3 regions of the Serratia sp. NA_13 genome follow, and region 3 is predicted to be linked to each of the others. Evidence: predicted binding sites of a transcription regulator. Region 3 holds the regulator's gene; each other region holds the start of a gene.
The links. The regulator Fur, encoded in region 3, represses iron uptake genes when iron is present. The targets are predictions, from matches to a motif close to ATAATAATGAGAACNACTATCAA.
Positions count from the first base shown of each region.

Region 1 (5,075 bases), on a different contig from region 3:
AATTGCATCTTTAAACTTCACCTTGTTATAGGTGTAACCCGCTATCAGATCGAGATGTTCGGTTAACTTGCTGCGAGCCTCCAGTTCAATCCCCTGAGAATGTACTTTTCCGGCAGGCAGATAATAACTTTGCTGCACCACGCGGTTGGCAACGTCATTCTGCGTCAGGTCATACAGTGCCATGCTGTAGATTGATGAACTGCCCGGCGGCTGATATTTCAGGCCCACCTCGTACTGCTCGCTGGTGCTCGGCTTCAGCAAATGGCCGTTTTGATCGGACAGCGTTTCCGGCGTCACCGCCGTGCTATAACTGGCGTAAGGTGAGAAACCGCTGTCAAAGCGGTACAGCAACGAGGCGCGGCCGCTAAAGTTGTCGTCTCGACGTTCATCACTGGTGCCGGTGTTGAGTCCCGCATTTTTGGCCTCCATACGGTCAAAACGGCCAGACAGATTCAGATACCAGTTCTGCAGGCTGATTTCATCCTGCAGATAAACGCCCATCTGTTCATAGTGGCGTCGGGAATCGGTATGCGTCAGGTTGGTCAACCCCGCGCCACCCGACACGCCGGTATAAGGGTTCAATTGAGAGGCGCCGGCAGACTCATCCCACAGGTTATTACGAAAACGCTGGTAATCCAGACCCAGCATCACTCGGTGATCCAGCGGCCCGGTAGCAAAATCGGCTTCCAGTTGGTTGTCGACGGCGAATGCGTCCAGTGAGGTTGCCGAGCCACTGTAATAGCGGTTCAGTAACTGGTGATCCTGATCCCAACCAATCTGATAAACCTGCTGCAGTTCAACGTTAGAATGGGTATAGCTGGCATTCTGGCGGAATGACCAAACGTCGTTAAAACTGTGTGAGAAGGCGTAGCTGTAAATCTGCTCCCAACGTTTGAAGACGTTACGGCTGCTCTCACCATCAAAAAATCCACGCCCCAGTTTGTCACCCGAGCGGGAATAGAGACTGCCATCTGCCGGTACAGCACTGTGATAACCGCCGGAGGGATCCTTTTGCAGGTAAGCTTTCAGTAACAGTGAGGTATTTTCATCTGGTTGCCACAGCAATGACGGCGAAATTGCATAGCGTTCTTCGCGCTGATGGTCATACATGGTATCGCTGCTGCGCGTCATTCCGGTCAGCCGATAAGCCCACTGCTCCGACAAAGGACCGGTCACATCGAAAGCCGCGCCCTTGGTGCTGTTATTACCCGCCGAAAGATTAACCTTTCCCTGTGTAGCAAACTGCGGGCGCTTGGAGGTCAAGGCCACCAGCCCGCCCGGAATGCTCTGCCCATACATCACGGAAGAAGGCCCCTTGATGACGTCAATACGCTCCAGGAACCAGGGATCAACCTGCAAGGCATTATAGCTGCCACCGTCACTTAACAGGCGCAAACCGTCGAGAAAAGTGTTATTGACATCCCCACCGTGGAAACCGCGCAATGCAATGGTGTCATAGCGTGTCGCGCCGCCGGCGAAGTTGGTGAAAACGCCCGGAGTATATTTCAGTGCATCATTAACCGTTTGGGTACTCTGGTCGCTCATTTGTTGGCGTGTCACCACGGAAACAGACTGCGCCGTCAGGATCAGCGGCTGGTCGGTTTTGGTCGCCCCTTGGCTGGTGGTCGCCTGGTAACCCTGAGTCGCAGACTCGGCGGTATCCGCAGGTCTGGCGCTAACCACCAGGGTATCTTCGGCAAGCGAGGTCAACGGCAGGAACATCGCGAGCGCACACAAAACACGCGACCGTTTGACAGGAAAAATCATCTGCATATTGGTAATCCCCGGAAAGTATCATTAAGTCAGCCCCGACCCGCCCCCCATCAGCAGCGCTGGCTGACAAAAGCGCAAAAGTTCTATCGGTGTGCTGTATGTAAAGAAAGGAAATATTAATGATAATTATTATCTTTATCGATAAGGGATTACAAGCATGAGGATACTTTTTCAGCAGGCGAACTAACTGGCCGTAGGCAGAAACCCTGGGCTGATTGCGGAAACTTCGGGTGTTGGTCATCAAACTAATGCCAGCATTTGGCTGGCATACCAACTGGAAGCAATTTGATCTACCTGGTGCCCGTGCTCAACAAGTTCTTCTGACTAACCGGGCATAGAGACGCCGAGCCAACAGCAAAATAAGCACCAGCAGGATATTCGCTATAACCCATAAGGTTAATATGTATATAAAGGTTTGATAGAGGGGGATACCGCGATCGGCGGAAAACGGATTAAAATGCCAGAAGCGAATAATGCTAAAGGGGTTGAGGTTTAACCAATCAAAGAAGAAAGCGACCAGCGCCGGTGGCAGGAAAAAATAGAGTCCCAGAGTGATAATCAGCAGATATATTGCGGAGTTATCGCTTTTATAATCTTTCATATCAATGAATTACCATTATTAACCACATAAAAACACCTTGCATGTTGCCGTGTTCAACAAACCTGGCGAATGCGGCTTAGTTCCAGGTCAGGGGTAAAATAAAGTCTGTTTGGCGTTTAAATTTCATTTAGTTTTTAGGTGGTATAACGCTAGCCAGCTCTGGAGGCTCCAATGATAACGGATTATTGCCCAACCCCGCCAACCCCCAAAAAACTCAAAATCATCTATGGCTGGTATATCTATACTATCTATGCCCAGTTGGTGTTTAATATTTATCTGGCGGTCTATAACGGTTGCGTCAGGCGCCCAATTGAAGCGCCGCTGATCTCCGTATGCCACAGCATTTTCATCGCATTTCTACTTTATCAGGTGCTGAAAAAACGCCCCCATTTCGCCTGGGTGATGCTGGTCTATTATATTCTAATGCGGCTGTACTACGCCAATGTGCTGCACATCGAATTCAATGCATGGAGCCGTGGGTTGGTATTCATTTTTCTGACGCTGCTGCTGGCCGGTACTGTTGCGGTGGGTCAGCTTGCGACACCGCCACTGCGCCAGGATTGGCTGGCACACCTTGGGTGGCGGCAGTGGGCAACGCTGGCGGCATTATCAGGGCTGTTGACGCCGCTTATCACCGCTGATTATTTGAGCTGACAGCCGATTACTTTGGAATATACGGCTCCGAAATATCGACCAGGTGGCACACCTTGGTGTAGTTATTGGATTTCTCACATATTTTATCCGTGACGAAAACACCAAGGTAACTCAACACCAGCAGATAACCCGCCATACACAAAATAAAAATAAGCGTTCTCACCGATAAGACCAACCTGACAACAAAACCCTCAGCATCATACCTTGCTTACCCCGCTTTAGACTATTCCAAAGTATTTCCTAAATCCGCTGGTTATTTTGAGCTCACAAGTGTTATGTTATTACATAACAAGAAAACCCCAAAAGATGCATCAATGGATAACCAAACCTCGCCGTTACTCACCGTAGAACACCTGACGCTGTCGCTTGACGGAGACGTCAAAATTCACGATTTGAATTTTACGCTGTATGCCGGCGAACGTCTGTGTCTGTTGGGTGCATCGGGTTCAGGTAAATCACTCACTGCCGCCGCCATTTTGGGAACGCTGCCGACTGACGCGACAGTCAATGGCTCAATTAGGCTGCAAGGACAAGAACTCGCTGGCCGGCGTTTGCAACGGCACAAACGCCCTGCACTGGCGGCCATCTTTCAGGATCCCTTTACTAGCCTCAATCCCCTGACCCGCGTGGGCGAGCAGTTAATCCTGGCACTACGCGGTCAGAACAACATGAAAAAACAACCGGCACAGCGCTGCGCTGCCGAGTTGCTGGCGGCATTAGGCTTGCCACCAGAGATCATCATGTCACGCTATCCGGGCCAACTGTCTGGCGGACAATGCCAGCGAGTCTGCGCAGCGCTGGCATTGGTGGGTGAGAAAAGCCTGCTAATCGCCGATGAGCCCACCACTGCGTTGGACATGGTCAGCCAACATCAACTGCTCGCTATCCTGAAAGGTTACACCGAACGTCCTCACGCACCGGCATTGCTGTTTATTACTCACGATCTCACCGTTGCCGCCAACCTGTGTCAGCGTGCCATCGTCATGGTGGATGGCAAAATAGTCGAGCAGGGATCGTTCGCACAATTATTGAATCACCCTGCTCACCCCTATACCCGGCAGTTGGTTGCCACAGCGCAGCGTCCAACCTTCAAACAGACATCGCCGTTGAGTCTGGCAGGTTAACGGAGTGAATGGCATGTCAATCAGTGAAACGCTGCCCTTCATCAGCCTGCAGCAAGTCTGCCTCCGATATTCATCACCATCTGACGGACTGAAACCTACCGACCTGAATCTGTACCCTGGGGAGCGCGTCGGGCTGGTAGGTTGCTCCGGCGCGGGGAAATCGACGCTACTCAGGCTGTTGCTGGCATTGGATACAGCAGATGCCGGTCATATCCTGTGCCAGGGCAACGCCGTCCGCCCAACCCCCATGAGCCAGTTGCGCTGGTATCGACGTTTGGTGCAATACGTACCACAAGATGCCCATGCTTCACTTAACCCGCGCCACACCGTGGCCGAGTTGATTATTGCTCCTCTGCGTCAACTGGCACCCTGGCAGGATTTGAGCATTGCCGCTGAACGGGCATTGCGGCAGGTCGAATTGGATGAGCATCTGCTACACGCCCGCCCCGGCCAGCTCTCCGGTGGGCAGGCACAACGGGTGGCGTTGGCGCGTGCTATAGCGTTACAACCCCGTTTTTTAATCGCCGATGAACCGGTCAGCGGTCTGGATCTGCCGCTGCGTCAGCAGATCATCGGCCTGCTCGACAAGCTTACTGGTCAACAAAATATGGGCATGTTGCTTGTCTCTCATGATATTTCACTGGTCGCCGCCCTATGCCAACGAACGTTGGTGATGGCCTGCGGCGCCATCGTGGAAGATCGCCCAACCGATGAACTACTGCGCAGCCCGAGGCATACCGCCACCTGCAAACTGCTGGCTGCAATTCCATCGTTACCCGCCCTTTATCAGCCCTGACATTCTGAGGACCTTTTCATGTTGAATCTGCGCTTTATTGGCCCCACCGGCTGCCTGCTCGCCAGCAGTTTGCTGCTTGGCGGCTGTTTTGATCCTGCCGAACCGAAAGCCAGTGCCGGCGAAGAAC
Region 1 is NZ_JBQZFV010000001.1:657,041-662,115, forward strand. Features, by position in the region: gene ACUTSU_RS03025 (TonB-dependent siderophore receptor) at 1-1,773, opposite strand, end outside; gene ACUTSU_RS03030 (hypothetical protein) at 2,081-2,374, opposite strand; gene ACUTSU_RS03035 (hypothetical protein) at 2,546-3,028, shown strand; gene ACUTSU_RS03040 (ATP-binding cassette domain-containing protein) at 3,343-4,152, shown strand; gene ACUTSU_RS03045 (ABC transporter ATP-binding protein) at 4,166-4,948, shown strand; gene ACUTSU_RS03050 (ABC transporter substrate-binding protein) at 4,967-5,075, shown strand, end outside.
Region 1: ACUTSU_RS03025 (TonB-dependent siderophore receptor) is a predicted target of Fur. The motif match lies at 1,887-1,909, and genes of this name have one in related genera.

Region 2 (5,075 bases), on a different contig from region 3:
TATGGTCATCAACGTGACGCCCATCGGCATGGCTGGGGGAACAGAAGCCGAGCAGTTGGCCTTTGCACCCGCGACTATTGCTGCGGCGAAAATTGTATTTGACGTGGTGGCACTGCCGGCGGAAACCCCGCTGATCCGCAAAGCGCGTGAGCAAGGCAAACGGGTGATTACCGGTGCAGAAGTGATTGCGCTGCAAGCGCTGGAACAGTTTGTGCTCTATACCGGCGTGCGCCCGACCGATGAGCAGATCGCCCGCGCGGCGGCCCATGCTCGCGGCTGAATCTTTTCAAACTTCAAAAATAAAAAAGGGCGCCCGAGCGCCCCAGACTGATGACAAACCTCATTCCTGCCCAGAGCGAGTAGAGGTCGATAAAGAAAAATCAGGAAAATCAATTTATTGATTTTCGGCCGATCACCACAAAGCAGGAAAAACCACGCTTTTTCCTGCTTTGTCAGCAACCTAAGGGCGCCCGAGCGCCCCTCTTAACCTTGCTGATGTCAGCCCGCTACTTGGCGGCGCCTTCCATCCCCACCAGCCCCACCTTCAGGTAGCCGGCTTTACGCAGCGTATCCATCACGCTCATCAGCGTCTCGTAGTCCACGGTCTTGTCCGCCTGGAAGAAGATGGTGGTCTCTTTGTTCGCCTGAGTTCGCTGATCTAGCACCGACATCAGTTGATCGGCACTGACCACCTGTTCGCCAACGTAGAGCTGCTTATCCGCTTTCACCGACAAGAACACCGGTTTTTCCGGGCGCGGCTGCGGTTTGGCTGAGGAAGCCGGGAGATCGACACGGATATCTACCGTTGCCAGCGGCGCGGCCACCATAAAGATGATCAACAGCACCAGCATGACGTCGATAAACGGCGTCACGTTGATTTCATGCAATTCGCCGCTGTCGTCCAGATCTTCATTTAAGCGCATCGCCATAACTCACCCCACCCGCAATTGCTGTGAATGCTGTGAACGTTTGGCTTGTGCCGTGGCGGCCAGATCCAAGTCGCGACCCAGCAGCAGCAGCACCTGAGCAGCCACGTCGCCAACCTGAGCGCGATGACCGCTGATTACACGGGCAAAGATATTATAAATCACCACCGCCGGGATCGCGGCAACCAGCCCCAATGCGGTTGCCAGCAGCGCTTCAGCGATGCCGGGAGCAACCACGGCCAGGTTGGTGGTCTGCGAATGAGCGATGCCGATGAAGCTATTCATGATGCCCCAGACGGTGCCGAACAGACCGACAAACGGCGAGATGGCACCGATAGTCGCCAGGAAACCATTGCCACGCCCCATGTTACGGCTGTAGCCCGCAACGCGACGCTCCAGTCGGAAACCGGTACGTTCCTTGATACCGTTGTTGTCGTTAGACTCTGCCGACAGTTCCAGCTCGTTCTGCGCATCGCTGAGTAATACAGAACTGATGCTCTCGTCCGAGAAGTTCTGTGCCAGCTCGGAGGCTTCATCCAGCGAGCGGACGTTGGCCAACGCCAGCTGTTCGCGGCGCAGGCGGCGCTTGGCGCGGATCAGTTCACTGCCCTTGGAAAACAGGATGGTCCAGGTGACGATAGACGCCAACACCAAACCGATCATCACGATTTTCACCACGATGTCCGCATGCTGGTACATGCCCCATACGGACAAGTCCATACCGCGAGTTTCCGGCGGCTGGATGGTCGGTTGCGGATTCAGCGGGGTGATACTTTCAGGCACGGCTGCGGCAGGCGCAGAGGCCGGAGCAACGCTCTGGGTAACGGCCGGATTAGTCGCCGGTGCAGCCTGAGCGCTACCGGCCAGACCCACTACCAATACCATTGAAGCTAACAGACCACGGCCAAATGCCTGGCCCCATTGCGCCCGGCCCTGACCGAACGATCCTTGATTTAAATGCTTGCCAGCCGTTTTCACGCTGTGCCTCCACCCGTTACCGAACAAAATTGAAGAATAATTCAGCGTGCGATCATATCAAACCAATCAGGGATTGATAGTAGTTCTCATTATTATTTACCAAATAATCGGCAAAACGACGCCGCCCGAACGGGTAAATTGCCATTGCTTTTACATTTAGCAGTTAAAACGTCTGGATGGCTATCATGCATCATGCTAACTTAAGGGCTATCGCAAATACCCCGTGAAGACCAAGCCAAAGGTGGGCCAGCTCCTATGACGTCAAAAAACATCGAAACCACCCTGATCGGCGCAGGACGCAGCAAGCGCTACACCCAGGGCTCCGTCAATCCCGTCACCCAACGCGCTTCTTCACTGGTCTTTGATTCGGTGGCGGCCAAAAAGCACGCCACCGCCAAACGGGCACACGGCGAACTGTTTTATGGCCGGCGCGGCACCCTGACCCACTTCGCGTTACAGGATGCGATGGTTGAGCTGGAAGGCGGCGCAGGTTGTGTACTTTACCCTTGCGGCGCGGCGGCGGTTTCCAACGCCATTTTGTCCTTTGTCAGCGCCGGCGACCACCTGTTGATGACCGGCTCGGTGTATGAACCCACGCAGGATTTTTGTAGCCATATTCTGAGCCGCATGAACGTGGCAACCACTTATTTTGACCCGCTGATCGGTGCCGATATCGCCGGGCTTATTCAGCCCAATACCCGCGTGGTGTTTCTTGAATCCCCCGGCTCGATCACCATGGAAGTTCAGGATATCCCGGCCATGGTGCAGGCAATTCGCGCGGTGGCACCTGAAGTGGTGATCATGATCGACAATACCTGGGCGGCCGGTGTGCTGTTCAAGGCGCTGGACTTCGACATTGATATTTCGATTCAGGCCGGGACCAAATACATTATCGGCCACTCCGATTACATGCTCGGCACCGCCGTGGCAAACCAGCGCTGTTGGGATCAACTACGCGAATACTCTTATCTGATGGGCCAGATGGTAGACGCCGATACAGCCTATATGGCCAGCCGTGGCCTGCGCACGCTGGGCGTCCGCCTGAAGCAGCATCAGCAAGGCAGCATCGAAGTCGCCAACTGGCTGGCCAAACGGCCGGAGGTAGCGGTGGTCAATCACCCGGAGCTGCCCAGCTGCAAGGGCCACGAGTTTTACCGCCGTGATTTCAGCGGCTGCAACGGCCTGTTTTCTTTCGTGCTGAAACAGCGTCTGAGCGACGCGCAGTTGGCCGAGTATCTCGACAACTTCAACCACTTCAGCATGGCCTATTCCTGGGGCGGCTATGAGTCTCTGATCCTGGCTAACCAACCGGAGGAGCTGGAAGCCATCCGCCCGGCCGGCGGCATCGACTTCTCCGGCACCCTGGTGCGCCTGCATATCGGTCTGGAGAACGTGCAGGATCTGATTGACGACCTCGCCGCCGGATTCGAGCGTATCGCCAACACGCACTGACGCGCCACCTGTTGCAATGGCAACTTTATTCACCTTGTTTAATGTGTGCTTAAGCTATTAGCGTTACACTAGCCGGGTAACTGTCAGATACGGTCAACACCGCATCCTGGGGTCGTAACTCCAGGCGCAACCGGCATGCAACAGGATATATAATGGATGTATTACGAGAGATTGTTCATGCGCTTTGGCAGCAGGACTTTATTGCCCTTGCCAATCCAAGCGTAATTTGGGTGGTTTATGCGGTACTTTTCACCACCCTGTTTTTAGAAAACGGACTACTGCCCGCCTCCTTCTTGCCCGGCGACAGCCTGCTGCTGTTATCGGGTGCCCTGATAGCCAAAGGCGTGATGGCCTTTGTGCCAACGCTGATCATTTTAACCGTTGCCGCCAGCCTCGGCTGTTGGTTGAGCTACATACAGGGACGCTGGCTGGGTCACACCAGTCTGGTCAAAGGTTGGTTGCTACAGCTGCCTGCTCAATATCATCAACGTGCACATAATCTGTTTAACCGCCATGGCCTGATGGCTTTGGTGATCGGCCGTTTTCTGGGCTTTGTTCGTACCTTGCTACCGACCATGGCCGGTATCTCCGGCCTGAACAGCACGCGTTTTCAGATCTTTAACTGGCTGAGCGCCGTGATTTGGGTTGGTGCGGTGGTCGGTCTTGGCTATGCTTTCAGCCAGATCCCACTGGTGAAACGTTACGAAAGTCAGGTAATGACCGGGCTGATGATCCTGCCGCTGCTACTGCTGCTGGTGGGGCTGCTGGGCGCCATGCTGGTTATCTGGCGTAAAAAGCGCGCCGCCTCTTCCTGATCGGCTTGCGGGCGGCAATAGCCGCCCCTACAAGGCTTTCTCAACCAGCGCCAGGCTCGGGGGCAACTTGCTCACCAGCGTATCCACCGCCAACCGTACCTTCAACGGCAAATGTGGAGTCTGCAGCCACACCGCATGAGCTTCAAATGACATACCTGGCCGATCGCGCATCAGCCTGACCAATTCCCCTTTCAACAACGATTCCCGCACCAGCCAACAAGGTAACCAGGAAATGCCAAACCCGGCCACCGTGGCATCCGCCATCGCCTGTAGGTCATCCATCTGCAACCGCTTGTTTGGCATCACTTCCTGCACTTTGCCGCCGTTATCCGGGATCAGCCAGTTACGCACCACACCGGCGCGCATGTAGGTCACCGCATCATGTTGAGTCAGCTGTTCAAGGCTTTTCGGCTCGCCATGCTGCTGCAGGTATTCCGGTGCCGCACACAACGTCATACGGTGATCGCCGATGCTCCGCGCCACTAGTCCGCTGCTGCTGGGCAACGCCCCGTTACGGACAGCCAGATCAAAACCGTCCTCAATCAAATCCACGATGCGATCGTTGAATGACAGCTCCAGCTCCAGCCCCGGGTGCTCACGCGCCAGGGCGGTTAACAGCGGCGCAATGCACATGCGGCCAAACAGCACCGGCATCGACACCCTCAGCCTGCCGCTGACCTGCTGTTTGCCCGACTCCAGCAGAGTTTCTGCGGTGCGGATCTCCTCCAGCGCCCGTAAGCAACGTTCATAAAACAGAGCGCCGTCATCGGTCAGACTCAAACTGCGGGTGGTTCGGTGGAACAGGCGCACAGCCAATCGCTGCTCCAGACGGGCAATGGTTTTCCCCACCGCCGAACGTGAAAGGTGCAGCCGACTGGCCGCCAGCGCGAAGCTGCCCGCCTCC
Region 2 is NZ_JBQZFV010000020.1:36,236-41,310, reverse strand. Features, by position in the region: gene ACUTSU_RS20965 (shikimate 5-dehydrogenase) at 1-280, shown strand, start outside; gene exbD (TonB system transport protein ExbD) at 507-929, opposite strand; gene exbB (tol-pal system-associated acyl-CoA thioesterase) at 933-1,904, opposite strand; gene metC (cystathionine beta-lyase) at 2,160-3,356, shown strand; gene ACUTSU_RS20945 (DedA family protein) at 3,509-4,171, shown strand; gene ACUTSU_RS20940 (LysR substrate-binding domain-containing protein) at 4,199-5,075, opposite strand, start outside.
Region 2: exbB (tol-pal system-associated acyl-CoA thioesterase) is a predicted target of Fur. The motif match lies at 1,978-2,000, and genes of this name have one in related genera.

Region 3 (5,075 bases):
CGAAGAGCCACTGAAGTATTATCAAAATAATATTTCCGGCTCATTGATCGTACTGGACAGAATGCGCCATGCCGGTGTTAAGCAATTTATTTTCAGCTCTTCAGCCACCGTCTATGGGCCGGCAGAATATACCCCACTGACGGAAAGCTGCCGTGTTGGGCAGACCACCAATCCTTACGGAACCTCAAAGCTGATTGTCGAGCAGATCCTGGCGGAGTTCGCTTCCACGGCACCGCAGATGGCAATCACCGCGCTGCGTTACTTTAATCCGGCCGGGGCGCACGAGTCCGGCTTGATTGGTGAGGATCCCGCCGGCATTCCCAATAATCTTCTGGCTTATCTGGCGCAGGTGGCTATTGGCAAACTCGCGGTGTTGCCGGTGTATGGCAACGACTACCCTACCAGCGATGGTACTGGGGTACGTGATTACATTCACGTTATGGATTTGGCCGAAGGGCATTTAAAAGCGCTGGATAATCTGCAGCCAGGTTTTAACGTCTATAACCTGGGCACCGGTAAAGGCTACTCGGTGCTGGAGATTATTCGGGCGTTTGAACGCGCCTGTGGCTTCAAAATCGCCTACCAATTTAATCCCCGGCGTGCGGGAGACATTGCCGAGTGTTGGTCCGACCCGTCACTGGCGGCAGAAAAGCTGGGCTGGCAAGCCAAACGCAGTCTGGAAAAAATGGTGTGCGATGCCTGGTCATGGCAGAGCAAAAATCCGCAGGGTTATGGCTCTTCGGTGCCGCTGTCATCGATAAGGATGCTGGCCGATGAAGCTTAACGACGGACATTTGGGGGTTATGCAGGATGATCTGTTCCGGGCAGAATACGAAGCGCGGATCAGCGACCTGAAGTTTGAGTTCGTTAAATATCAGCGCCAGACTTCACCGGCACGGCTGGAAAGCTATCAGCGTGGGGTCGCGCAACTGCGTGAGTGGCTGGCAGCGCATGGGGATTTATTCGATGCCGCCTGCTGTTCTTCACTATTTTGTGTGCCTACTCGCCCACTGGCTGCGAGTGAAAAACGGCTGCACCGTATCTGGTTGGGGGGCGCCATACCTGACGACGCCAGAGAGGTTATCTCTCAGTGGGGCGACGCGCAGCAGGCGGTGGCTAGCGCCGAGACAAATGACTGGGTCGGCATGTTATGGGTTTGGGACGCGCAGCAGTTGGCAAGGGATGCGTATTTCCTCCCCGTACAGGTGATAAAAGGCGGCTACCTGGGGGAGTATGATGCGGGCAATCATCGCTTGCAGGTACATTCGCTGAGCGAACTGGCGCAAAAAAGGGTCGGCGACAATCTGGGCTTTATCCATCAACTGCACGATAAGCGCTATTACGCCACGCTTTCTGATTACTTCCGCTTTCTGATTTTGATCGAGATGGGGGGGCTGTACATGGATATCGATACCATACCCCACCGGTCGGCGACGCTGTTTTTGAGCAAACCAGAGGTGCCTGATTATCTTCAGTTTCTGGCTGAGGGCGAGGTCAGCCACGTCAGCTGGTTGAATCTGTTTCTTGATGAAACCGGCATGATTATCAGCCGGAAAGGGGACATTTCGCTGTGCCGAATGCTGGCGGGGTTGGATCAGATCTATGCGGCGGAAAGCGGCGAAGTGCCGGACAAGAATTCGGTTTATGAACGGAAGCTGTTTGATCCCTTTTATCAGCTGTGGAGCCGCCACATAGGCCGGTCTTTCCTCAGTCACGATCGCTTCTGCCAGGATTATGGCGTCCATTATGATGCGCACCCACAGGCAGTCACCTGTGGTATCCGTGGCATGCGCCTGTTGGAGGATGTGATCACCAATGAACGGTTACCGCTGTCGCAGGAGGAACAGCACAGCTACCGGCAATGCGTCAGCCGCTTAGAACAGGTGGACTGGCAGCTTGAGCAGCCGCTGGATCTGACTCGTTATGCGGAAATATTCACCGTTGATGAAGTACCTCGCATGGCCTACCCGGCGCAGATCCGTTCCGATATCGACCATTACCACTATTATTCCGTGCTTTCCCATGACCGTACGCTTGATCGGGTAAATCAACTTTTTGGTGAATACCTGATCGCCGATAACCGGCGACGGATTACGGCGGGTAATTACTGGTGCCCGACCGCTGGAGTAGGGGACGCGGTGTTACCGGAGCAGGGCGGGGCATTGCATTTTCTACCGGGGCGGCAGGCGAGTGCAGCCGATAAGACTCGCATGGCAAAGCTGATTTTCACCACCAGTTACCTTGAATACTGCTCTATCGGCAATCGAGCTGGGCTGGATCTGGTGTCATTGCAGCAGGCGCAAAATATTGAGCCTTATCTCGGGCTGATCACGGTAGCTTACGATCGGCGTGGAGAGTTTGTCGGCTTTTTTAATGCGGCCACCATCAGCGAGCTGTATGGCATAGAAGCGGATTATCATTATCGCGATGAAATAAAACCGCTTGATGAGGCTTATGACAGCTTTGTGCAAAGCCTGTGCACTGCTGACGATTATTTCATCTGCAGTCTGGCAATCGAGAGTCAATTCCGCGGACAAGGGCATTTTAACCAATTGTTTGCGCTGATAAAGCAGCGAGCACAACAGCACCAGGCGAAAAATATCGTGCTATGTGTATGGCAACGCAGTGATGCCAGCCAAATTTATCTGAACAAGGGGTTCCGTGTTCGAGGTGTATTCGATCACGCCTGGCCGTTGTTTTTTGATCGGTTGCTGTTTCTTGAGTATGAGCTGTGAAGAGGTTTGCCCATCCGCGTGTCGGCGGGTGAGTTGACGGTGAAGTGAGTGTAAGTGGGAAGACGGAAAGAAGTGCCTCTGCAATTGTTGTATTTCAAGCTGTGAACTTTCCCCGGGCCTGTCCGGGGATTTTTTTATCTGTTCAGTTAAGGCGGTTCTTAATGCCGGTTAAGGGCATTATTTTTTATCGTGCAGAGTTTCGTCTTCGCGGCAGTCACCAATTGCACAGTGGCCGTACAGGTACAGGCTGTGGTTGCTGAGCTTAATGCCGTGTTGCTTGGCGATATCACGCTGACGAACTTCGATTGATTCATCGCTGAATTCGATCACTTTGCCGCAGTCCAGGCAAATCAGGTGATCGTGGTGATGCTGCTGGGTCAGTTCGAACACGGACTTGCCGCCTTCGAAGTTGTGACGGGTCACAATGCCGGCATCATCAAATTGGTTCAGTACGCGGTAAACCGTAGCCAGGCCAATTTCTTCGCCCATATCTATCAGTTTTTTGTACAGATCTTCCGCACTGACGTGATGGCATTCCGGATTTTGCAGTACTTCCAGGATTTTGAGTCGCGGAAGCGTGACTTTTAAGCCGGCCTTCTTCAATGCGGTGTTGTTGTCAGTCATGCGGATTCAGTCCTGTTACTATGCTAATCAAGTTGAGGCGTTCTCGCCTGTGGCATCGGTCGGCACAAAGAGTTAATTGCGTCTCATTATAGAACCGGTTGACCTAAATAGAAACCGCCGGTTGTTAACAAAGATATAATTGCACTATTGCATGTTGCACACGCAACGTCTTGATGGGCGGGATAAACCGATAACTCAGTCTACCTTGACGATGTGGGAAGTTACAAATATGTATCTTCGATTGCAGTAATCAGTACTGCCAATGATGGCCCTGCTGGCAACACTATGCACTTTGCAGGGCTTTTGTTCAACGTTTGGCGTTAGCCGACGATTTCGGCCAGGCTCAGCTCTTCGACGATTTGTTTTACCCAGCCTTCAACACGCTCATTGGTCAGCTCAGGTTGACGGTCTTCGTCAATTGCCAGACCAATAAAGTGGCTGTCGCTTGCCAAACCTTTTGAGGCTTCGAAATGATAGCCTTTGGTTGGCCAGTGGCCGACTATGGCAGCGCCACGCGGTTCAATGATGTCGCGGATGGTGCCCATTGCATCACAGAAATATTCTGCGTAGTCTTCCTGATCGCCACAGCCAAACAGGGCTACCAGCTTGCCGTTGAAGTCGATGTCTTCCAGCGTTGGGAAGAAGTCATCCCAGTCGCACTGGGCTTCACCGTAGTACCAGGTTGGGATACCGAGCAACAGAATATCGAAGCCTTCCAGGTCTTCTTTGCTGCTTTTGGCGATGTCGTGAATTTCACACACATCGTCACCAAACTGTTGCTTAAGAATTTTCTGGATCATCTTGGCAATGTTTTCGGTATTGCCAGTGTCGCTGCCAAAGAAAATGCCTACATTAGCCATATCGCGTATAACCTTTAAATTCAATAAATTGCATTACACGATGTTAGCGATGACCACGATAACACCGATTAAAATGATGCCATGGCAAGGGAGGCCCTCACCGGTAATTGCGTATCATGCCAGAAATTTACCCCGGGGTTTTATCACGTTTATGCGATACCGGGTGGAATAAAACGATGTTGATCGGGCGTCATCCTTAACGCCGCGCCGCATGTGCGGCTGCAATGATCAATGTTCTGGCTGGTCGTCCGCCAGTTGTGCCAACAGCATTTGCTCAATAAGCTCGCTGCGGCTGATATTCCGCTGTTCCGCCAGTTTGTTCAGGGCGTCCACCGCATCCGCGTTAATCTTCAGTTCCACACGCCGTAAACCACGGACTTTATCGCGTCGAAGCTGATTACGCTTATTGATTCTAAGCTGTTCATCTCGGGATAGCGGGTTGGTTTTCGGGCGCCCCGGACGGCGTTCATCTGCGAACAGATCCAGCGTCGTGCGATCCGTTTGTTCTTTTGCCATAGGTAGCGGTACTGCAAGGGAGTTTGCATCTAAAAGCGCGTAGACGCTTCTGGATGGTTCGGTTAACACACTTCGGGCCAATAAACCCTAACCCAAATTTACCCCCAGCCAGGCGTTAATCAACACGCCGGGCACGGCGGCAAAATTATAGCGCGTCATATTACCCCAGCAGGTGGAGCAACGACAATGCTTAACTGAGCCGAAAACGCGCTAAGTCGTTATCTTTAGCGCGTTTTTTCACCAGATGGCCGTTTTGGGTGGTTGTCCGCACCAGGGGAAAGCGCCGGTCGGCTCAGGCTTCGTCGAGAAAACGGTGAATAGCGCGCAGCACCGGCTCCGG
Region 3 is NZ_JBQZFV010000002.1:340,722-345,796, forward strand. Features, by position in the region: gene galE (UDP-glucose 4-epimerase GalE) at 1-784, shown strand, start outside; gene ACUTSU_RS05165 (glycosyltransferase) at 774-2,735, shown strand; gene fur (ferric iron uptake transcriptional regulator) at 2,913-3,359, opposite strand; gene fldA (flavodoxin FldA) at 3,680-4,219, opposite strand; gene ybfE (LexA regulated protein) at 4,448-4,735, opposite strand; gene ybfF (esterase) at 5,028-5,075, opposite strand, start outside.